4 regions of the Pseudoalteromonas sp. S2721 genome follow, and region 3 is predicted to be linked to each of the others. Evidence: predicted binding sites of a transcription regulator. Region 3 holds the regulator's gene; each other region holds the start of a gene.
What was found. The regulator sigma-54, encoded in region 3, starts transcription at its own class of promoters, with help from an activator protein. The targets are predictions, from matches to a motif close to GTTGGCACGNNNNTNGNNT.

Region 1 (5,230 bases), on a different contig from region 3:
AAAGTCGCTAAATAGTTACTTTCTGAGCTACGACTACGCGGTGGAATAGCGCAGACCCACCAAGCATTTTCAAGCGACAGCTCATGCTTGAGCACATCACCTTCAAGTATAAACTGGCGCTGAAAGTCATATTCGTGCTCGCCACCGCGATGTGTTCCCTGTACTTGCCATGCTAATTTATTTGCCTCAACACAAAGTGCATTTCCAAGCCAGCCGGCACCTAAAACAACCAGTTTATTATTTTCAGTACTCATTTACTCAACTGCCCCTTAGTATTTATTATTAACCTTCGCTTAACAGTGTAGCGATTTAGGTGCAAATATGATTAGATAGATAACTCTAACCTATAATAAAAACGCGTGCACTATGTTAAACAACCTCTCTTTACGTAAAAAAATACTTCTGCTCATTGGCGGGACGATAAGTGTGCTACTAATCATCGCGTCTAGCTTTTTTGTAAACCATATTGCTGATCTTTCACGTCATGCAATTCAACGCGAAGCCGACAGCTATTTGCAAAGTGAGCGACTGTCAATGCAGGCCTATTTTGCCAAATACGGCAAAGTTGTCGAAACCTTTGTAACAAACCCGCATTTAGTTAACTGGTTCGATAACTGGACTCAGCGCGATCAAAGCTTAGATAGTCAGCCTGGTTACAGCAGCGTTAATCAAGATTTTGTTCGTATTAGTGGTAACGATGATAACATTTTATCAGCCTTCTTTGCTTCTGCGACCACAGGTGAGTACTTCAAAGAAAACGAGCGTACCGCCACTTATAATGGCCAACCATATTACGCTTACAAACGTGGTTGGTGGCAAGATGCATTAAAAATTAATAAGTTGTATGTTGGCCCTATTTCTGTTGATTTAACCACAGGTATCGCCTCTGCAGTTGTACAACAGCCTGTTTATAAACAAAACAAGCTTATTGGTTTTGGTGGTGTTGATTTACAGCTTAATAATATCAACGACATGGTTGAAGCTATTCGATTTGATGGCCAAGGCTTTGGCTTTTTACTCGACAGTAACCAGAAAGTAGTGCACTTTTCAAAACGAACTGGACATAAACTATCTATCACAGACGAAGGCCCTAATGGCAAAGAAGGCTTAAATGCCCTCGAAAAGCAATTTAACGACACCTCGGGCTTTAGCGAATTAAACCGCGCGATGAAAAGCCAAAAAGAGGGTAGCAGCTTTGTCACATTCAAAGGCGAGCAATATTACGTTGTATACAATCGCCTTGAATTAGAAAGCCCTTACCTTGATTGGTATGTGGGTATTTTAATTCCGACCAGTATGATTGATGAGCCAGTAAATGATGCGGTGATGACAACCACAACATCCGTGATCATCATTCTTGCGATTATTATTGCGATGATCTTCTGGGCCACGCAAATGATCACCAAGCCGCTGACTAAACTCACTTACATCATGCGTGATATCGCATCAGGTGATGGCGATCTAACACAAAAAATCGAGATAAAAAGTCAGGATGAAGTAGGACAGCTTGCTCATCACATGAATACTTTCATCGATAAATTACGTGCAATGATGCTGAATACTGCAGCTCAAGCTGAGCAATTAAGCCAAGCCGCAGCCCAATTGAAAACCGTATCGCAAAAAACCAATGATGAAATTCAGCAAGAAAAGCAACAAGTTGATAGCGTAAGTGCGGCAGTAACCGAAATGGCCTCAACTGTTCTCGAAATTTCACGTAACGCGCAACATACCAATAATGCCGCTGAAGAAGTGCAAACCATTACCGCAGATGGCACTAAGCGCTCAACTCAAGCTCAGTCAGTCATGACCGCTCTTGCAAGTCACATTGGTGAAGCGTCTAAAGTCGTTGCGGGTCTTGAACAAGAAAGTGGCAATATCGGCGCGGTGGTTGATGTTATCAACTCAATCGCTGAGCAAACTAACTTACTGGCACTTAACGCAGCGATAGAAGCAGCCCGTGCAGGTGAGCAAGGCCGAGGTTTCGCAGTTGTTGCTGATGAGGTTCGTTCACTAGCAAGCAGAACGCAAGAGTCAACAGATGATATTCGCAATATGATCAGCCGTTTACAGCAAATTGCCCAACAAGCATCAACAATGATGCAGCAAGGTCAAGAGCGTGCTGAAGGCTCAGTTGAGCAAACACAAATTGTATTGCAAGCATTGCAAGATATCGCGCAATCTGTGACAAATGTACAAGATCAAAGTCATCAAATTGCGACTTCGACAGAGCAGCAAACTGTGGTTGCAGAAGATATTAACAATAGCTTGGCAGCGATTAATCACTTAGTGAATAGCACTGCAGATCATGCCCATGAATTGGCGGATGAAGCACGTGATTTGAATGAGTTAGCAGAGTCTCTAAATAAGACAGTAAATCAATTTAAGTTATAAAGATAAATTGCTGAAGTAGTTAAAAACCCGATGTCACCTGAAGATGACATCGGGTTTTTATCGTCAGCCTTCCCTGTTAATCGTGGCGCAACCGCTTTCGCGTGTTCCATAAATTCGTGCCACTGTTGCTTGTTCCATAAAGCAACTCCATTATTGGTCAATCCTTGTTTTGATTGCGTTTGTACTTGTTCCATATAGTCTCCTCCTTACGCTAGCTTCATCCGTTTGGGCTCCAAGCCTAAGCTTAATCCTTGCTGTCATCTCCATTCACCTTATCCATAAAGCGTTGCCATTGTGCGCTACTCCATAACGCTTTGTTACTTCCTTGTTGTCCTTTGTGCTTAGTTACATTATCCATACTGTAAACTCCTTGCGGTTTATCGTCCGTTACTCCTACAGCCCTTCCTTGCTGTGCTCCATTACCCATCCTTGTAGATTAATGCGGTGATTATCGCTTAGCGATGATATACACAGCATGAATCAAACCTGGAATATACCCTAATAGAGTTAAAAGAATATTAATCCAGAACTGCGCACCTAAACCTACCTGTAAAAATACGCCGAGAGGTGGAATTAAAACCGATAAAATAATACGTATTAAATCCATGACTCACTCCTTGAAAAAGATAAGCCCAGCCAAAGCTGGGCTATATAGGGCTTGCTATTATTCAGCAACAATCGTTAATTCATCGATTACTTTGCGAACATCTTCAGCGTTTTCAGCAATGCTTACCGCTAATTGCTTTTCTGCATCAGACTCAACAGTACCTTTTAGTGTTACTACACCGTTGTCGGTATCAACATCGATATCTGTACCACCTACTTCTGAGTTAAATAAATAACGTGTGGTGATTACAGTACTGATTTTTGCATCGGTTAAGTCGCTTTCTGCAGAATCAGCTTTGTCTGATTTCATGTGCTTAGCTTTCATGTTTTTAACAACCGTTAGTTTGTTATCAACAGAGCTAACACCGTCTAGGCTAAGAACTAACTCTTCAGCAAGCTCTTTATCTAATTCGCTATCAACTTTACCTGTTAGTACAACTTTGCCATTCGTTACATCAGTGTTGATATCAAAGTTGTTAAGGTTTGTGTTCATAAGAAGCACAGTTTCTGCCTTACCATCAATCCAAGCATCTTTACTTTCATTTTCCCAGCTGCTTGCCTGAGCTGACATGCTAGTTGCACCAATTACTAAAGCCGCAATCATAGATTTGTTAAAAGTGTTCATAATCTTTCTCCTTTTGATTAAAGACAGTTTAAGTAATGCGACTATGATGCCAACTATTTACCCCTTAAATTTCAGCAAGTTAAATACCTATTCAGCGGTGATTTATATTCATTTCGGTAAAGATTTACAAGCTGCTCGGTAAGATGTTCACAATGTTGCAAAAATAACCATTTAGTTGCTGATTTTATTAATCTGTGGTTAATTTAACGAAATTGCTTATTCGTCTAAAAAGACAACCTCATGATTTATATAGAAATAAAATCTGGCCTAAGCTTTGCTTTGTAATTAATAACTAAAGAATCACCTTTAAAATCACAACAGGGAACTACCATGGCCGTTAAACTTGAAGACCGCCCAATCGATCAAGTAAGAGAAGAAGTCATTGATCAACTCATTTATAACTACAGTCATGCTGTTATTTCAGCCGAAGCATTTGAACGCCGCCTAGATCAGGCAATGGAAGCCACCAGCAACGAAGTACTGGTTGAGCTTGTTGCTGATTTAGATCTGAAAGCGGATATTGACTACAAATCGCAAAAGCATGCGCAATTTAAACCTCACTACAGCCACAGCAGCGACAACGAAAGCCTGCAGCTACGCAGTATTCTGGGCTCAAATGAGCGCAGCGGCCAATGGGTAGTACCAAAAGAAATTCACATCACAAACTGCCTAGGCTCAATCGAACTCGACTTTAGCGAAGCGATTTTCCAACATCAGCATGTCACCATTTACGTGAACTGTATTTTAGGTAACGATGAAATCTACGTACCAGAACATGTAAATGTGGTATCTAAATTATTTAGCGTGATTGGTAGTGTAGAGAATAAATCAGTTGCCTTAAACAAAGGCCAAGGCCCAACCATCACTATTGAAGGTAATGTATGGCTAGGCTCAGTCGAGATTTCAGTTAAACGTACCATGAAAGAAAAGTTCATCAGCTTCGCCAACAGCCTAAAAGCCAGTTGGAAAGAGATGAATAAGATGCAGTAAAGTTGTGAGGTGCGGTTATGCAATGTAAGTCGTCATTTATGGCGACAAGATATTACATACGTTTCATCAATGACGCGCTAAAGCGCGACCTACAAGAATGCGCGCGAAATAAATTTCACGCCTATATCAAACGTGGGAATGGCTTTAGCCGTGAATAAATAAAGCTGTTCGGCGTTAAAAGACCCCTACACCTTAGGCGTCACGCTTGCTTGGCGCGTCTTACATACCCCTCTATTCCATCAATCAACACCTGACCTACAAACAACATCACTCGGCTCAAAACTGATAGCTGAAAGCTGACGGCTCCTTAAATTTTCGGCACTAAAGTACCTCCTACGAGGCTGGCCTTTGGTCAAGGCCTACAAACAACGCAATTCGGCTGAAAGCTGACAGCTCCTTCACAAGTCATTATTCCTTTCACTTGGAATATCACTAAAATACTCTACAAACTCAACTTCAAAACCTGCGGGGTCGATGAAATATACGTTTTTGCGGTAAGGGTTTTCTGGGCCGTGTTTATCAATTTCATAACCGGCTGAAACAAGTCGCTCAACTACGGCATTAATATCGTTTGTCACATAAGCAAAATGAGCAAGGCCTACTTGGTGGCCGGCTAAA
Region 2 (5,230 bases), on a different contig from region 3:
TCAGCTAAAGCCTGCTGTAAAAACGAATAGTGTCCGGCACTTAAAAAAGCGCGGCGAGCCTGCACCATTTCAAGGTTATCGCCCGGTTGTTTCGACTTTTTATTTTGCACGGGAAGTAAATTGACATAACCCTCTTTGGCGATATCAAAACTGTGGTTATTGTCACAACGGTAAGTTTTGTCGTTTAGAGTAAGTTCAAGTTTGCAAAGCGGGCAGTGATAGTGAAGACTCATGAGTCTAAATAGTCCTTATCATAAAAGGTTTTAACCCAATGAGGGCGATAGGTGATCATCAAGGTAATGGCCATGCCATTGAGCATTGCTTCAGGAAACCAAATTATGGCACACAGAATCAGATAGTTTTCTGAAATCTCAATAAAACTGTAATCACCAAGCAAGTAATAAAACACACCGCTGGTAACTATTTTAATACAGGCGATAACAGCAGCGGTTAAAAACGCGCATAAAAAGATATAAATAAAAAAGTGTCTCGGCAGGTAGCTATAGCAAACCACAAAACACAAATAGCTCAATGTAATTGGAATGAACGCTGTAAATAACAAATGCACAGGCAATAAACTGATTGGCAATTGTGCAACCAGCACTAACAACAAACTCGCCAAGGTACTTGCAAAAATAGCCAGTCGCCAACCTAAAATTAGGGTCACTGAAGTAACCCCTAAAATATGCAATTCGAGGCCTGGCAATATCCCCGCTTTAATGCGCCACAGTACCGCAAGTACTAAAGCACATGCGAGCACACCAACTTGTCTTATTGGCGTTGCCAATAATTGTGATGCGCTTTGCTTATCAAAGCTGAGCCAGAGTATTATAGCCACACAGCTCCATAAAGGGAGCTGCCATTGCAATGTGTCTATCATGCGTTAAATGTTGACCAAATTGGCGCATGATCAGATGGTTTTTCGATACCTCGCAATTCGTAATCGATACCAGACTCAACACAACGCTCAGCAAGAGCTGGAGTTGCTAAGATCACATCAATACGTAGACCACGGTTGTCATCAAAACCTTTTGAGCGGTAATCAAACCACGAGTATTGCTCAGTTTTTTCTGGGTAAAGTTCACGGAAGGTATCTTTAAAGCCCCAGTTTAATAAAGTGCTTAACCATTCACGCTCTTCAGGTTGGAAAGAACACTTACCTGTTTTTAACCAGCGCTTACGGTTTGGTTCACCAATACCAATGTCGAGATCGGTCGGTGAAATATTAATGTCGCCCATCACAATAACATCTTGATCAGCCGTGTGGTTATCTTCTAAGTGAGTCATTAAATCTTTATAGAACTGACGCTTATAAGGGAATTTGGTTTCGTGGGCAATATTATCGCCTTGTGGGAAGTAGCCATTCATCACCGTTAGGTCACGACCATTTTCTTGTGTCACGGTAACACTGATCATACGACGCTGTGATTCGTCGGTATCGGTTGCAAAGCCTTTAACAACTGATTTTGGCTCTTGTTTACATAACATTGCCACGCCGTAATGTGCTTTTTGACCGTGAAAATAAACGTGATAACCCATTTTTTGTACGTCTTCGAGAGGGAAGGCTTCATCATGTACTTTGATTTCTTGTAAGCCAATAATATCTGGTTGATGTTTATCAATTACGGCTTGCAATTGGTGTAAACGAGCGCGCAGGCCGTTAATGTTAAATGAGATTACCTTCATGGTGCACCTATTATTTTTGTTTCAGTGTTTAGCGCAATTCTATCATCAAACTAGGGCTTATTCATAAGCTAATTACGAAAATCAAATTGGGTAAATGTTGATCAATTGCTGCTTAATTTAAAAACATTGTTAACTCACTATTAATTATTAAATTAAATAAATAATTCAGTTGATCTGCTTATTTTTGTTTATATAATGCGCGCAAACCACCCGTTCATATTATGTACTATTTAAAGGTAAACCATGAAAAAACAATTAGTGATGCTTTCTCTTGCATGTATCTCATTTGGCTCATTAGCAAGCAACCCGCACTACTTTTCAGCTGATAACAGTATTGAATCGAAGTTATGTAGCTTAAGTGCAAACGAAGGGTTTACCGCTGCACGTAAAGAAGCAGCAAAGCATGGCATTTCAATGTCACGTTTTTCAAAAAGCATTTTATGTAACGGTACTGACATTCGTGAAATTGCAAAAAAAGCACAATCACAAGAAGTAGCAAAAGCATCGATTGAAGTGTTTGCTAAAAATGAGCAAAAAGAAACTCAACTTTGCATCACTGCACTCAAAAAAGGTTTAACACCTGTGCGTGAAAAAATTGGCAACTTAAACACGTTAAAATGTAATGGCGAAGCAGTAACAGACTTCGTTAAGCGTTACCAAAACGCAGCTATCTAATAACGGCATTTTTGTTATTTGTAAAAAGCGCTCTTCGGAGCGCTTTTTTTATGAAAAAATTACAGCAACCTATGAAAAGCTTGCTAAATCATAGGCTTAACAGTAACTTAACTAGATTGTAAGTGCTTGATTTTAGTCAATAAGGCATTTTGGCATTCAACTTGAAATAGTCTAATTGAATCTAATCGACTACAAGGAAATGTCTTATGAAAAAGTTAACTTTAGCATCTACAATTTTAGCAGCACTAAGTCTTTCAGCATGTTCTGCAAGTAACTCTTTAGCAAAAATCGACAGCGATTTTGGCAGTCTAGATAATGACAATGACGGCTATATCTCTAAGGTAGAAGCTGACGATGATGCAATTTGGGAGCATTTTTCAAACATCGATACCAATATGGACGAGCAAATCAGCCGTACTGAATTTAATGCATATATGCAATTAAATACAGGCAAGGTGGCAGCTGATAGTGAGGTATCTGAATCAGCATTTAAAGCTGAAATCGCTAAATTTGACCTAATCGAAAATGACTTTAAATCGTTAGATAACGACAAAAATGGTTATGTTTCAATTGAAGAAGCCGATGACGACGATATCGCAAATCACTTTGGCTATATGGATAGCAACAAAGATAAGCGTATAAGCCGCACTGAGTTTGTTAATTACATTAGCAAATATGGCAGCGACGTTGCCGAAGATGATGCCCTTGAAATGGTTAAAAATAGCTAATTTCAAAATTCATTTATAAATATCCCCCAAAGCCAGTGTTTTACACTGGCTTTTTTACAATAATTTTTCCAACCTTGGCCGACTTCTGTCATAATAGAGCGTTAGTGATTTAAAATGACCTTTAGTAGCAATGGCCACAAAACGTATCAGTGATGAACAGTTAGTCGAAATCATAGAAGCCGCGATTTTTGTTGCTGGAAAACCTGTGTCTAAACGTCATTTAAAAGAGACAGTATTAGCTGATTTAAGCGTATCTATGCCGCGCATTAATAATGCAATTGAACAAATTCAAACGCATTATCAAACCCGAGGCATTAAGCTTGTTGCAGTAGGCAGCGGTTACAGGTTTCAAGCCTGCGCTAGTTTAGCGCCTTGGCTGGCAAACTTATGGCAAGAGCGCGCACCTAAATACTCACGAGCACTACTAGAAACGTTATCCTTGATTGCCTATAGACAACCTATTACCCGTGGTGAAATTGAACAAGTACGGGGGGTCGCTGTTGGCTCAGGAATAATTAAAACCTTATTAGAAAGAGAGTGGGTTAGAGTTGTTGGCCATAAAGAGGTGCCCGGGCGCCCAGCGTTGTATGCCACAACATCCGCTTTCTTAGATTATTTTTCATTAGCTGGTTTAGATGAATTACCGCCGTTACCTGAACTTCAGGAGAGTAAAATCAACCAGCTATTGAGCGATCCTTCTGTGAGAGAACTATCTGAATGAGTAATGTAGAAACTGAAAAGTTACAAAAAGTATTAGCCCGTGCTGGCGTGGGTTCACGTCGTGAAATGGAAAAATACATCGATGCCAACCGCGTGAGCGTGAATGGTAAAGTGGCTCGTTTAGGCGACCGCGTAGAAGCAACCGATGTAATTCGTGTTGACGGTCACGTAGTGAAAATCGAAGACAAAGCCGACCGTATTTGTCGTGTGCTTATGTATAACAAACCAGAAGGTGAGTTATGTACGCGTAAAGACCCAGAAGGTCGTCGTACGGTATTTGACCGTTTACCACGTGTTGATGGCGAACGCTGGATTGCAGTTGGCCGATTAGATATTAATACCGCAGGTTTAATGCTGTTTACTAACGATGGTGAACTTGCTAACCGTTTAATGCACCCAAGCTACGAAGTAGAGCGTGAGTACTCAGCTCGTGTGTTTGGTGAAGTGACTAACGAAACGCTACGCACTCTAACAAAAGGCGTTGAGCTTGATGATGGTCCTGCGAAATTCTTAAACATCAAACCTATGGGTGGTGAAGGTATCAACCGTTGGTTCAATGTGACTTTAACAGAAGGTCGTAACCGCGAAGTTCGTCGTTTATGGCAATCACAAGATGTTGAAGTATCGCGTCTTATCCGTATTCGTTACGGTAAGTTAGAGCTTGATAAGCGTTTGCCACAAGGTGGTTGGGCTGAGCTTGATTTAGACACGGTTAACTATTTACGTAAAACAGTACAACTTGGCCGCGAAACGCAAACTAAGCTGTCGGTTATTCCTGAAAAGCGTAAAGACAAACGTGCTAAAATTAACCAAATCCGTAAAGCGGTTAAAAAGCACAATCAACGCGCTAAACAAACTAAGCGTCGTTAATCAGAAAATATAATTGTTTGCAGATAAACTAATTTATTTGCAAACAGGCATAAAAAAAGCAGCGATTTCGCTGCTTTTTTTGTTTCACAATGCTAATTAAGCATTTTCAACTGCTGTACGTGGGTCAACATATTCCATGTTGAAAGCTTCAGCTACTTCTTTATAAGTAACTTTACCTTTGATCACGTTTAAGCCTTTTAAGAAGTTTGCATCGTCAAGAAGCGCTTTCTTATAGCCTTTGTTAGCAAGGTTGATGATGAACGGTAATGTTGCATTGTTAAGTGCGAACGTAGAAGTACGTGGAACAGCACCTGGCATGTTAGCAACACAGTAGTGAACAACGTCATCAACGATATAAGTAGGATCAGCGTGAGTTGTCGCTTTAGACGTTGCGATACAACCACCTTGGTCGATTGCAACGTCAACGATTGCAGAACCAGGCTTCATTGCTTTGATGTGCTCAGCTGTCACTAGTTTAGGCGCTGCTGCACCTGGGATTAGTACGCCACCGATCACAAGGTCAGCTTCTAGTACGTGTTTTTCGAGTGCGT
Region 3 (5,230 bases):
CACAAATAGTTCAGCAGCGAATGACTAGCCTAACAGTTCAGCACATTTATCAGGGACAAGAAGATAAGCTGATTGCTTATCAAGAGTTAAAGGATAAACTGGGGCTGACAGATGAACAGATTGCCTATATTGGTGATGATGGTCCAGACTTACCAGTTATGGAAAAAGTTGGCTTTGCTGTCGCAGTAAACGATGCACACCCGCTTATCAAGAAGCTGGCTCATTACACCACATTATTACCGGGTGGCTTTGGAGCCGTGCGAGAATTAACTGATTTACTGATGTTAGAAAACGGCAAGCCGTTAACTAGCGATGGAACCAGCGCATGAATATAGCCCGTATTTTACTGAGTATTGTTTTTGTCTGTTGCATGGTGTGGTTATGGTACCCGTACTTTAACCAGTCAACTGATACAATAACTAGTGAAGACGAGATCATCGCAACACCTGATTACACTGCCGTTGCTCTAAAGCAAACAGCTTATGACGAGCAAGGTAAAATTAGTCATAAAGTGGCAGCTGCAAAAATGGAGTTGTATCAACAATTAGGGTTTACCTTTTTTGAACAACCTATTTTTACTATTTATAGCGATCAGCAAGTTTGGCAAGTAAGAGCCAAAGAAGCTACTTTATACGAAAATGATCAGCTGATTTTTGAAGGGGATGTAGTTGCTAAAAACTTAACCCATAACGGTATGATCGAAGACATAAAAGCAGAAAATATTAATGTCGACATTGATAAAATGACGATGTTTTCAAAGCAACCTGTAACACTAACAGGACCGAATTTAAAAATTACCGGTAAAGGCTTAAAAGCCGATTTAAAAGCCGAAATTGTTGAGTTAACTAACCATACACGAACCATATACTATGACCAATAAACTGAAGAAATTACTCCTGATCCCAAGCTTATTGATTGCCTTTTCGGGCGCAGCTGCCGAGCAAACAGGCGCTCAAATTAGCATTAGCTCAGATCGCCAAGTCGGTAAACTAAAAGATGGCGTTGGCATATTCGAAGGTAACGTAGAGATCGTGCATGGTGATCGTCGCATTACAGCAGAGCGACTTGAGGCACATGGCGGTGACACCGAAGGTACAGTCGAATTAATTATCGCTACAGGCAAACCAGCTTACTTCGAAGAAAAGCAAGCTGATGGTACCGTGATGAGCGCCAGCGCCGAAGAAGTTCGTTATGATGTTGCGAAACGCTTCTTAACACTCAATGGCGAAGCTGAAGTCACTCAAGCGGGTCAAAAAGTAACGGCAAAAAGCATTACCTATGATATGGCTCAACAGCTGATCAGCGCAGAAAAAGACGAAAACTCAACAGATCGTGTACACACTATTTTAGTGCCTGTAGAAAATAAAAAAGACGATAAAGGCCAACCATGAGCACATTAAAAGCAGAGCTTTTAGCTAAAAGCTACAAAGGCCGCCAAGTGGTTAAAAATGTCGGTCTTGAAGTTGAAGCGGGCAGTATTGTTGGCTTGTTAGGGCCAAATGGTGCAGGTAAAACAACGACCTTCTATATGATTGTAGGCCTCGTACCAAGCGACAAAGGAAAAATAAGCATCGATGATAACGATATCACGCTTTTGCCAATGCACAGCCGTGCGCGCTTAGGTATTGGTTATCTACCACAAGAGTCGTCTATTTTTCGAAAATTAACAGTTTACCAAAACTTGATGGCCATATTAGAGACCCGCAAAGATCTTAACAAAACAACGCGCGAAGAGACGCTTAACAACTTATTAGATGAATTTAGCATTCAACATATTCGCGATAGCCAAGGTATGGCACTGTCAGGTGGTGAACGACGCCGCGTTGAAATTGCACGTGCATTAGCCGCTAATCCTAAATTTATCCTTTTAGATGAGCCTTTTGCTGGTGTTGATCCTATTTCGGTGTTAGATATAAAGAAAATTATTGAGCACCTAAAAAATCGTGGTATTGGTGTACTTATTACTGACCATAATGTTCGAGAAACCCTTGATGTTTGTGAAAAAGCCTACATTGTTTCTCATGGGGAGCTAATTGCATCAGGGACACCTGAGCACGTATTAGCTGACCAAACTGTACGTGATGTTTATCTAGGCGAGCAATTCAGGCTGTAACCATTACGCCACCGACTAGAGCATCTGCTAGACTTATACAATGACAAAAAATCGATAACAGTGTCTTCACCGTTACCGATAACTTAAAAAGGATTGTTAGGGATACATGAGGCAATCATTACAGCTGCGCATGGGCCAGCAACTTACAATGACTCCACAACTGCAACAAGCCATTCGCTTGTTGCAGCTCAGTACATTGGATCTCCAGCAAGAAATTCAAGAAGCGCTTGATAGTAATCCTCTGCTTGAAGTGGAAGAAGCGGATTACAACGAAGAAAGCATCGGTAAGAATGAGCAAAAAGCGGAGTCTGACGATGTACAAGTCAGCGCGTCTGCCGACGAAGCACCTAGCGAATTCGAGCAAGAAAGCAGTGATGCTCTGAGTAAGGATACGGTTAGCGATGACTTAGCTATGGATGTTACGTGGGATGAGTACATGAGTGCCGCCCCATCAACATCGTCTGGGCCAATGCCTGAAGACGAGTCTATTTACCAAGGTGCTTCAACAGAAACACTGCAAGAATATTTAATGTGGCAACTACAGCTCACACCATTTAGTCCTACCGATGAAGCGATTGCCGTTGCCATCGTTGAAGCTATCGATGACTCAGGTATTTTAACGGTTAGCTGCGAAGATATTGTCGAAAGCTTTAATCAAAATAATGATGAAGAAGAAATCGAACTCGATGAAGTTGAAGCTGTCTTAAAAAGAATACAGTTATTCGATCCAGTTGGTATCGGCGCGCGAAGTTTACAAGAGTGCCTGTGTATACAACTTCGTCAATTCGATGCCAATACGCCATATTTAGCTGAAACTAAAATGGTTTTATCTGAGCATATCGAATTATTAGCAAGTCGCGACTATCGCACTTTAATGAAAAAGACTAAGCTTAAAGAAAACGAGCTTAAAGAAGTGATGACGCTCATTCACAGCTTAAATCCTAAGCCTGCGGATAGCATAGTACGCGAAGAATCTGAGTACGTCATACCCGATGTATCAGTGAAAAAAGTGAAAGGCCGCTGGGTAGTCGAGTTAAACCCAGATTGTATGCCAAAAATTAGAGTGAATAGCCAATATGCAGCGATGTCTCGCTCTGTTAAATCAAGTAGCGACAGCCAATTTATTCGTTCTCACTTACAAGAAGCAAAGTGGTTTATTAAGAGCTTAGAAAGCCGTAACGATACTTTACTAAAAGTGACCAACTGTATCGTGCAACAACAGCAAGCTTTCTTTGAACATGGCCCAGAAGCAATGAAGCCAATGGTGCTAAACGATGTCGCTGAAATGGTCGAAATGCATGAATCGACGATTTCTCGGGTTACAACACAAAAATATATGCATACCCCAAGGGGAATTTTTGAGTTGAAATATTTCTTCTCAAGCCATGTCAGCACCGAAAATGGTGGTGAGTGTTCTTCTACAGCAATTCGCGCTTTAATCAAGAAGTTAGTTGCTGCAGAAAACTCGGTTAAACCATTGAGTGATAGCAAAATTGCAGATATATTGGCTGAGCAAGGAATTAAAGTAGCTAGACGTACAATTGCAAAATATCGTGAGTCTCTAGCAATACCTCCGTCTAATCAGCGTAAAAGTCTGATTTAGACGTTTTACATAGAAGGAAAATGCTTATGCAACTAAATTTAACTGGTCGTCACGTAGAAGTCACTGATTCATTAAGAGACTATGTAAACACTAAGTTCGCAAAACTAGAAAGGCATTTTGATCATATTAATAATGTTCATGTCATTTTAGATGTAGAAAAATTAAGCCAAAAAGCAGAAGCAACTTTACATGTAAACGGAGGCGAGCTGTTCGCTTCTACAGAACATCAAGATATGTACGCAGCAATTGACTCATTGATCGATAAACTTGATCGCCAAGTCATTAAGCATAAAGAGAAATTAGCTCGACATTAAATTATGAAACTTAGTTCACTTACTAATCAGGACTGCAGCAAAGCTGCGGTCCTTTTTAATAGCAAAAAAAGAATTCTTGAGTATATTAGCGAGTTAGCTCACCAGCAGTTTCCTCATTTATCTCAACAAGATATCCTAGATGCTTTTCTGAACAGGGAAAAGTTAGGTAGTACAGGTATCGGCCGAGGAATAGCTATTCCCCACGGTCGAATGAGTGGTGCTGATGAACCTCATGCATTTATTATTGTCAGTGAATCTCCCATCAATTTTGATGCGATAGACAATCGTCCCGTTGATATTTTTGTGGCACTCATCGTACCAGATGGCGATTGCCAGTTGCACTTGAAGACCTTGTCAACAATTGCTGATAGACTTAAAGATAAAGATTTTTGTAAACAGTTGCGAAGTGCTACAAGCGATCAGCAACTATTTCAAGTAATTGCATCAGAGGCATAAATGGAATTAATAATTATCAGCGGTCGCTCAGGCTCGGGGAAATCGGTCGCTTTACGAGTTCTTGAAGACTTAGGCTACTACTGTGTTGATAATATTCCTGTCAACCTACTGCCTTCGCTCGTGCGAAGTGTTTCTGATAATTATGACAAAATTGCCGTCAGTATCGACGTACGTAACTTACCGAAAGAGCAGCAAGAGTTTAATGATATTCTTGAGTACCTGCCAGGTTTTGCAAACCCAACACTATTCTACCTAGATAGTGATGACCAAACCCTAATTAAGCGCTTTTCTGAAACTCGCCGTTTGCATCCATTATCGATTGATTCTTTACCGCTTGATCTTGCCATTAAACAAGAAAAAATCCTGCTTGATGTGCTGATCACCCGCGCTGACTTTATGATTGATACCACTGATTTGAGTGTTCATCAGTTAGCAGAATCAATTCGTGAAAAGATTTTAGGTAAGAAAGATAAAAAACTGATTATTACGTTTATGTCGTTTGGTTTTAAGCATGGCATTCCAAAAGAAGCTGACTACGTTTTTGATGCACGCTTTTTACCGAACCCACACTGGGAGCCTGATTTAAAGCCACTAACCGGCCTCGATCAGCCTGTCAGGGATTATTTAGCTAGCCACAGCATAGTGCAAAAATTCACTTGGCAGATTCAAACCTTTGTACAGACTTGGTTGCCACATCTAGAGCGCAACAACCGCAGTTACCTAACCATTGCAATTGGTTGTACA
Region 4 (5,230 bases), on a different contig from region 3:
ATTGAGTGGCCTTCAGCAAGTGAGTCATAAATATAAGCAGACAGCTGCGACAGCGCTTTTAGCATCTCTTTCGGTGCTTTCGCTGAGCGCTTCACAATAAAGCTCTTGTTTAAACGCATTAACTCAGTGATATAAGGAATTTGCAGTAAGTTATCACCAATGGCGATACGAACTGTCGGCATGTTGTGCTTAAACAAGCCCCAATTAACGAGCGCAGGATCAAGCACTATATCGCGGTGATTAGAGATAAATAAGTAAGCTTGTTTTGGGTCTAGTTTATCAATGCCCGAAAACGTTACCTCTGAAGTAGTACGGGTAATTAGTTTGTTCAAATAATCAGCCACTTCGTGCTGAACTTGCTCAACCGATGAGGTGTTACCCCACTTTTTACGCAGCTGGCTGCGCACTAATGGGCGAGTAATAAATGGGAAGTTCGATAAAAAGCGCGGTAAGTTATACTTAGCGATTACATCTACAAAGGCATTATCAGCAATCAAACGCGCTACTGAGTCAGCTACTTCATCATCATTGTAAGGTCTTATGTCGGCGTATTTATCCACACTTTCACTCATTAAAAACTACTTAAGTTAAAAAACGGCACGTAAAGCGTACCGTTAAAAATAATTGGCGGATTATAACTCAGGCAATTTTAAATGCGAACCGAGACGCGATAGTTAACCAAATTAAATGCCAATCAATGTATAAAATATTTATCTATAACAAATAATTAAGCAATGCTCTTACCAGTTTGCGAGGATTTTTTTAATACCATTTTTAACAGCAATCTGAGTATTAAAATTGCCAACACAATACCTGCAGCAAGGCTTAACCAATGAGGTAGAACCTCGTGCTCTTCACCCATCATCGGCGCTACCACAAAACCATATTGCGCCACTAAATAATCGGTTAAAAAGCCAAAAGCCAGTGCCGTGCCAATCACACCTATTAGGTAGGCAAATACCGCTCGCTTGCCAAGCTCTTTACCAACAACACCAAGCGTTGCGATATTGGTTGCCGGCCCAGCTAACATAAACACCAGCACCGCCCCCGGAGATACACCACTGAGTAATAAACCTGCCGCTATAGGTGTCGATGCAGTTGCACAAATATACATAGGAATACTGATTAAAATAACCACCAGCATAGCAAGGATGCCATTCCCCCACTGGCTTAAAAAAGATTCTGGTACATAAGTTTGTACAAGCGCTGCAAAGAATAAACCGATCATTAGCCAAATCATGGTGTCTTCAAGCAGCTTATTGCAACTAAAACTCACCGCGCGTTTCAGTTTGCTAAAACGACTTTCAACGGCTTTGGTTGGCTGCTCACTGCTACAACAGCTTTTCTGTATAGGCGCTGCTTTTTCTGTTGAGCAACTTTGTTGCTGCTCCTGTATTGGTTGCGATTCCTTGCTACTACAACAACTTTGTGCGGGCTTTGCTGGCGCCTCTTTACTGCAACAGCTCGTTGTGGTCACAGGCTTTGGCTGTTTACTACTACAACAAGAGTCTGCTTTAGTACTTTCTTTATCTGATTCTGTACTTTGTACTTGTTGGAGTTCACTGTCTTTCCCCACTAAGACGCCGGCCACAATGGCGCTGCACACGGCGGCAATAGGACGTATTATCGCCATAAATGGGCCTAGCAACACATAAGATACCGAAACCGAATCGACCCCAGTTTCAGGGGTTGAAACTAAAAATGCGGTGGTGGCACTTTTCGATGCCCCCGCTCTTCTTAAACCAATGGCTGCTGGGATCACACCACATGAGCACAAGGGCATTGGAGCACCTATAAAGGCTGCTTTAACTGTGGTCCACAACCCTTCTTTGCCTAAATGCCGGTTAAGAAAGTTAGCAGGCAAATATACATTGAGAAGACCTGCTATGAATAAGCCCAGCATTAACCAAGGTGCTGAGAGTAAAAACAGATGCCAAAAATTATTGAGTAAGTCCATCGATATCCTCCAGCGTCGTTAGTATTGAGCAGTTTTCAGCAGGCTCTTCACCGCCACAACATTTATCTGCCAACAATGAAAGTGAGTCATAAAAGCGAGTAAGCTCTGCAATTCTTTGTGCAACGAGATCACGTTTTTGTAACGTCATCTCTTTAACTTCATGACAAGAATGCTGATCTTTATGAAACTTAATTTGCAATAACTCTTTGATCTCAGCCAAACTAAAGCCAACATTCTTTGCTCTGAGAATAAACGTCATTTGTTTATGGTCATTCTCAGAATAAAAACGATATCCCACGTCTGAACGCGAACTAGGCGTTAACAAACCATGCTTTTCGTAGTACCGTAGCGTATCTGTTGAGACACCCAACTGACGGGCAAACTCACCTATTTTCATCACCGTCTCCATTGTGAAGCGTTTATTTATTATGCTCACTATAAACCTTGGAGTACACCCCAAGGTCAAGCAATAAATTAAAAAAGGAAAGCACATGAATATTACTGTCCTTGATGCAGCAACATTAGCCAACACATCGTTAGATCCTTTAGCGCAATTAGGAAAACTTACTTGTTACGATTTAACTGCTCAAGAACAGGTTGTTGAGCGCTGCCAAGATGCCAATATCGTTATCAGTAATAAAGTGGTGATTGATCAGCACGCCATGAGCAAATTACCTAATTTAAAATTAATATGTGTTGCAGCGACTGGGACTAACAACATTGATTTAATAGCAGCCAAAGAGCATAGCATTGCGGTGACCAATGTCGCGGGCTATTCAACACCGAGCGTGGTGCAGCACACCTTTACTCTCATCACTAACTTACTGGGCAGTACTCACAGATATATTAATGATTGCCAGCAAGGCTTATGGCAGCAAAGTCCTATGTTTTGCCGTTTAGATTACAGCTTTAAAGAAATTGCAGGCAAAACATTGGCAATCATTGGTTACGGTTCACTAGGTAAAGCCGTTGCCGATGTAGCGCGTGCTTTTGGTGCTAATGTCATCATCAGTGAACGAAAAGGCCATGCACCTCGTGAAGGTCGTGTTAGTTTTAATGATGCCCTAACCACAGCGGATATTATTAGTGTTCACTGCCCACTTACTGATGAAACACGCAACCAAATCGCTGCAGCAGAATTAAGCATGATGAAACCGTCAGCTATCATTATTAATACTGCTCGTGGTGGGATTATCAATGAAGCCGATTTAGCTGACGCATTAGCTAATAATGTTATTGCCGGAGCCGGTGTTGATGTACTCAGTAAAGAACCTGCAGAGCAATCAAATCCGCTGGCACAGTATAAAGGCGCAAACTTATTACTTACTCCGCATATTGCTTGGGCCAGCCAAGAATCTATCGTGCGTTTAGTTAACGAAATTGCTTTGAATATCCAAGCATTTAATCAAGGCGAGATGCGTAACATGTTGGTCTAAATCGCAATTTATTAGTCAAGAGAGCTAAGTAGTTAGTAATTTATTACTTAGCTCTTTCACTAAAAACAACCTAAATAGTTGATTTAATTTGAATTTAAAAGTTTGGCAAGCAGTTTGCTATTAAGTGAATAACTAAAAACAATTTCTACGGGATAAAATAACATGAAAAAAGCACTTCTAATTGCCGCGCTAACTGCACCATTTTTAACTGGTTGTGTCATTGCTGTTTCTGACGGTGAAGCAGACACACATTGGGCGGGAAGCTCATCTAGCTGGCAAAAGCAACATAAAAATAACCGTGAAGTGATTTCTAACCTTGCATTAGATACCAGCTACCAAACTGTATTAAACAAACTAAATACTCCTAACTTTAGCGAGTTATTAAAGCAAGGTGATGATGTTTACCAAGTATTATTCTATGCAACCCATAGCATTCACTCTGATGGCAAGATGACTAAAGACGAATGTACACCACTGGTATTTAAAAATGATAAGTTAATTGGTGTGGGTGATACGATTTATAAATCACTTAGCAATGGCTAGCTTGCATATTTAAATTCTGTAAGTAGGCAGCTATTGCCTACTTATGTTCACTCATAGCTATCATTCTCGATACTATCTGATCACGCCCAGCATCTTTTGCCTGATAAAGACCTAAATCAGCTTCTTCAAGTAATGTTTGCTCTGCATACACCTGGCCATTTTCCGTGGTCGCAATACCAATACTAATTGTGACATGGTCGGCATTTAGTGACGCTTTATGCGGAATATTTAACTCATTAACGGCATTACGTAATTTGTTTGCAAACGACATAGCTTCTTTTGCAGAGGTATTTGGAAGTACTGCTGCAAACTCTTCACCGCCATAACGAGCAACAAAGTCACTACCTCGCTCACATGCTCCAACTAAGGCATGAGCAATTTGTTTTAAACAATCATCGCCTGCTCGGTGACCATAACAATCGTTGTAACGTTTAAAGTGATCAACATCCATTAATAATACTGATAATGGTGTTTGATCACGACGACAACGACGCCACTCTCGCGCTAAGTTTTCATCTAAATAACGTCGGTTTGGGATCTCTGTTAGGCCATCAATTGAGGCGAGCATTTCAAGCAAGTCATTTTTTTGTTTGATCATTAATTGATTGCGCACACGTGCACGAACGATCGCTGCACTAAAAGGTTTGGTGATGTAATCCATCGCCCCTAATTCTAACCCTTTAGCTTCATCATCATGGCTAGTATTTGCCGAGATAAAGATTACCGGTAGCATGCTTGTCGTTGCGTTTTCTTTTAATTTGTTGAGTACTTCATAGCCGTCGATTCCTGGCATTACAATATCCAAGATCAACAGATCCACACTTTGTGTTTTTAGAAACGTCAGTGCTTTTTCGCCACTCTCAACACAAAAAACATCATAGTCTTGCTGTAATGTTTTTTCTAATACCAAGCGGTTTAACGGATCGTCATCAACAATCAGTACCTTGGCTCTTTTCAACATCAGTAGATCCTTGTTCGATGATAAAGGCAATAACCTGTTTTATTTGGCATTGCAACTCATCAATTAATTGTTCGGAAAGTTCACCTTTAGCTTTTAGTGTAGCCTCGCAATGCTGAGCGCACGCTGACAATCGTTTAAACCCAAGGTTACCAGCCGATCCTTTCACATTATGCACCACGCGGATCAACTCGTCGGTAGTCTTTAATGTAGAAATTTGTATTAACTGCTCTGCTGCCATAGTCGCAAACTTCGACAACATAGTTAATACTAACTTATTATCATTTCCAAATTGAGATAAGATAAAAGCCTTATCAAAAAAAGCTTCTTTTGAGT

Region 1: CWC02_RS01585 (BON domain-containing protein) is a predicted target of sigma-54. The motif match lies at 3,658-3,676, and genes of this name have one in related genera.
Region 2: CWC02_RS00130 (EF-hand domain-containing protein) is a predicted target of sigma-54. The motif match lies at 2,510-2,528, and genes of this name have one in related genera.
Region 4: CWC02_RS02525 (DUF3192 domain-containing protein) is a predicted target of sigma-54. The motif match lies at 3,495-3,513, and genes of this name have one in related genera.

The regions. Positions count from the first base shown of each region.
Region 1 is NZ_PNCZ01000006.1:3,176-8,405, reverse strand. Features, by position in the region: gene CWC02_RS01605 (Rossmann-fold NAD(P)-binding domain-containing protein) at 1-254, opposite strand, end outside; gene CWC02_RS01600 (methyl-accepting chemotaxis protein) at 367-2,391, shown strand; gene CWC02_RS01595 (hypothetical protein) at 2,376-2,585, opposite strand; gene CWC02_RS01590 (YqaE/Pmp3 family membrane protein) at 2,840-2,998, opposite strand; gene CWC02_RS01585 (BON domain-containing protein) at 3,056-3,622, opposite strand; gene CWC02_RS01580 (LiaF domain-containing protein) at 3,953-4,612, shown strand; gene CWC02_RS01575 (VOC family protein) at 5,011-5,230, opposite strand, start outside.
Region 2 is NZ_PNCZ01000001.1:21,679-26,908, reverse strand. Features, by position in the region: gene CWC02_RS00150 (putative RNA methyltransferase) at 1-233, opposite strand, end outside; gene CWC02_RS00145 (energy-coupling factor ABC transporter permease) at 230-880, opposite strand; gene xthA (exodeoxyribonuclease III) at 877-1,686, opposite strand; gene CWC02_RS00135 (exonuclease III) at 1,930-2,361, shown strand; gene CWC02_RS00130 (EF-hand domain-containing protein) at 2,568-3,089, shown strand; gene scpB (SMC-Scp complex subunit ScpB) at 3,220-3,810, shown strand; gene rluB (23S rRNA pseudouridine(2605) synthase RluB) at 3,807-4,679, shown strand; gene ald (alanine dehydrogenase) at 4,776-5,230, opposite strand, start outside.
Region 3 is NZ_PNCZ01000008.1:65,770-70,999, forward strand. Features, by position in the region: gene kdsC (3-deoxy-manno-octulosonate-8-phosphatase KdsC) at 1-329, shown strand, start outside; gene lptC (LPS export ABC transporter periplasmic protein LptC) at 326-880, shown strand; gene lptA (lipopolysaccharide transport periplasmic protein LptA) at 870-1,391, shown strand; gene lptB (LPS export ABC transporter ATP-binding protein) at 1,388-2,113, shown strand; gene CWC02_RS03610 (RNA polymerase factor sigma-54) at 2,220-3,716, shown strand; gene hpf (ribosome hibernation promoting factor) at 3,743-4,030, shown strand; gene ptsN (PTS IIA-like nitrogen regulatory protein PtsN) at 4,034-4,486, shown strand; gene rapZ (RNase adapter RapZ) at 4,487-5,230, shown strand, end outside.
Region 4 is NZ_PNCZ01000006.1:214,326-219,555, reverse strand. Features, by position in the region: gene CWC02_RS02545 (1-acyl-sn-glycerol-3-phosphate acyltransferase) at 1-572, opposite strand, end outside; gene CWC02_RS02540 (SO_0444 family Cu/Zn efflux transporter) at 728-1,957, opposite strand; gene zntR (Zn(2+)-responsive transcriptional regulator) at 1,941-2,354, opposite strand; gene CWC02_RS02530 (D-2-hydroxyacid dehydrogenase) at 2,449-3,393, shown strand; gene CWC02_RS02525 (DUF3192 domain-containing protein) at 3,556-3,936, shown strand; gene CWC02_RS02520 (GGDEF domain-containing response regulator) at 3,974-4,897, opposite strand; gene CWC02_RS02515 (ATP-binding protein) at 4,866-5,230, opposite strand, start outside.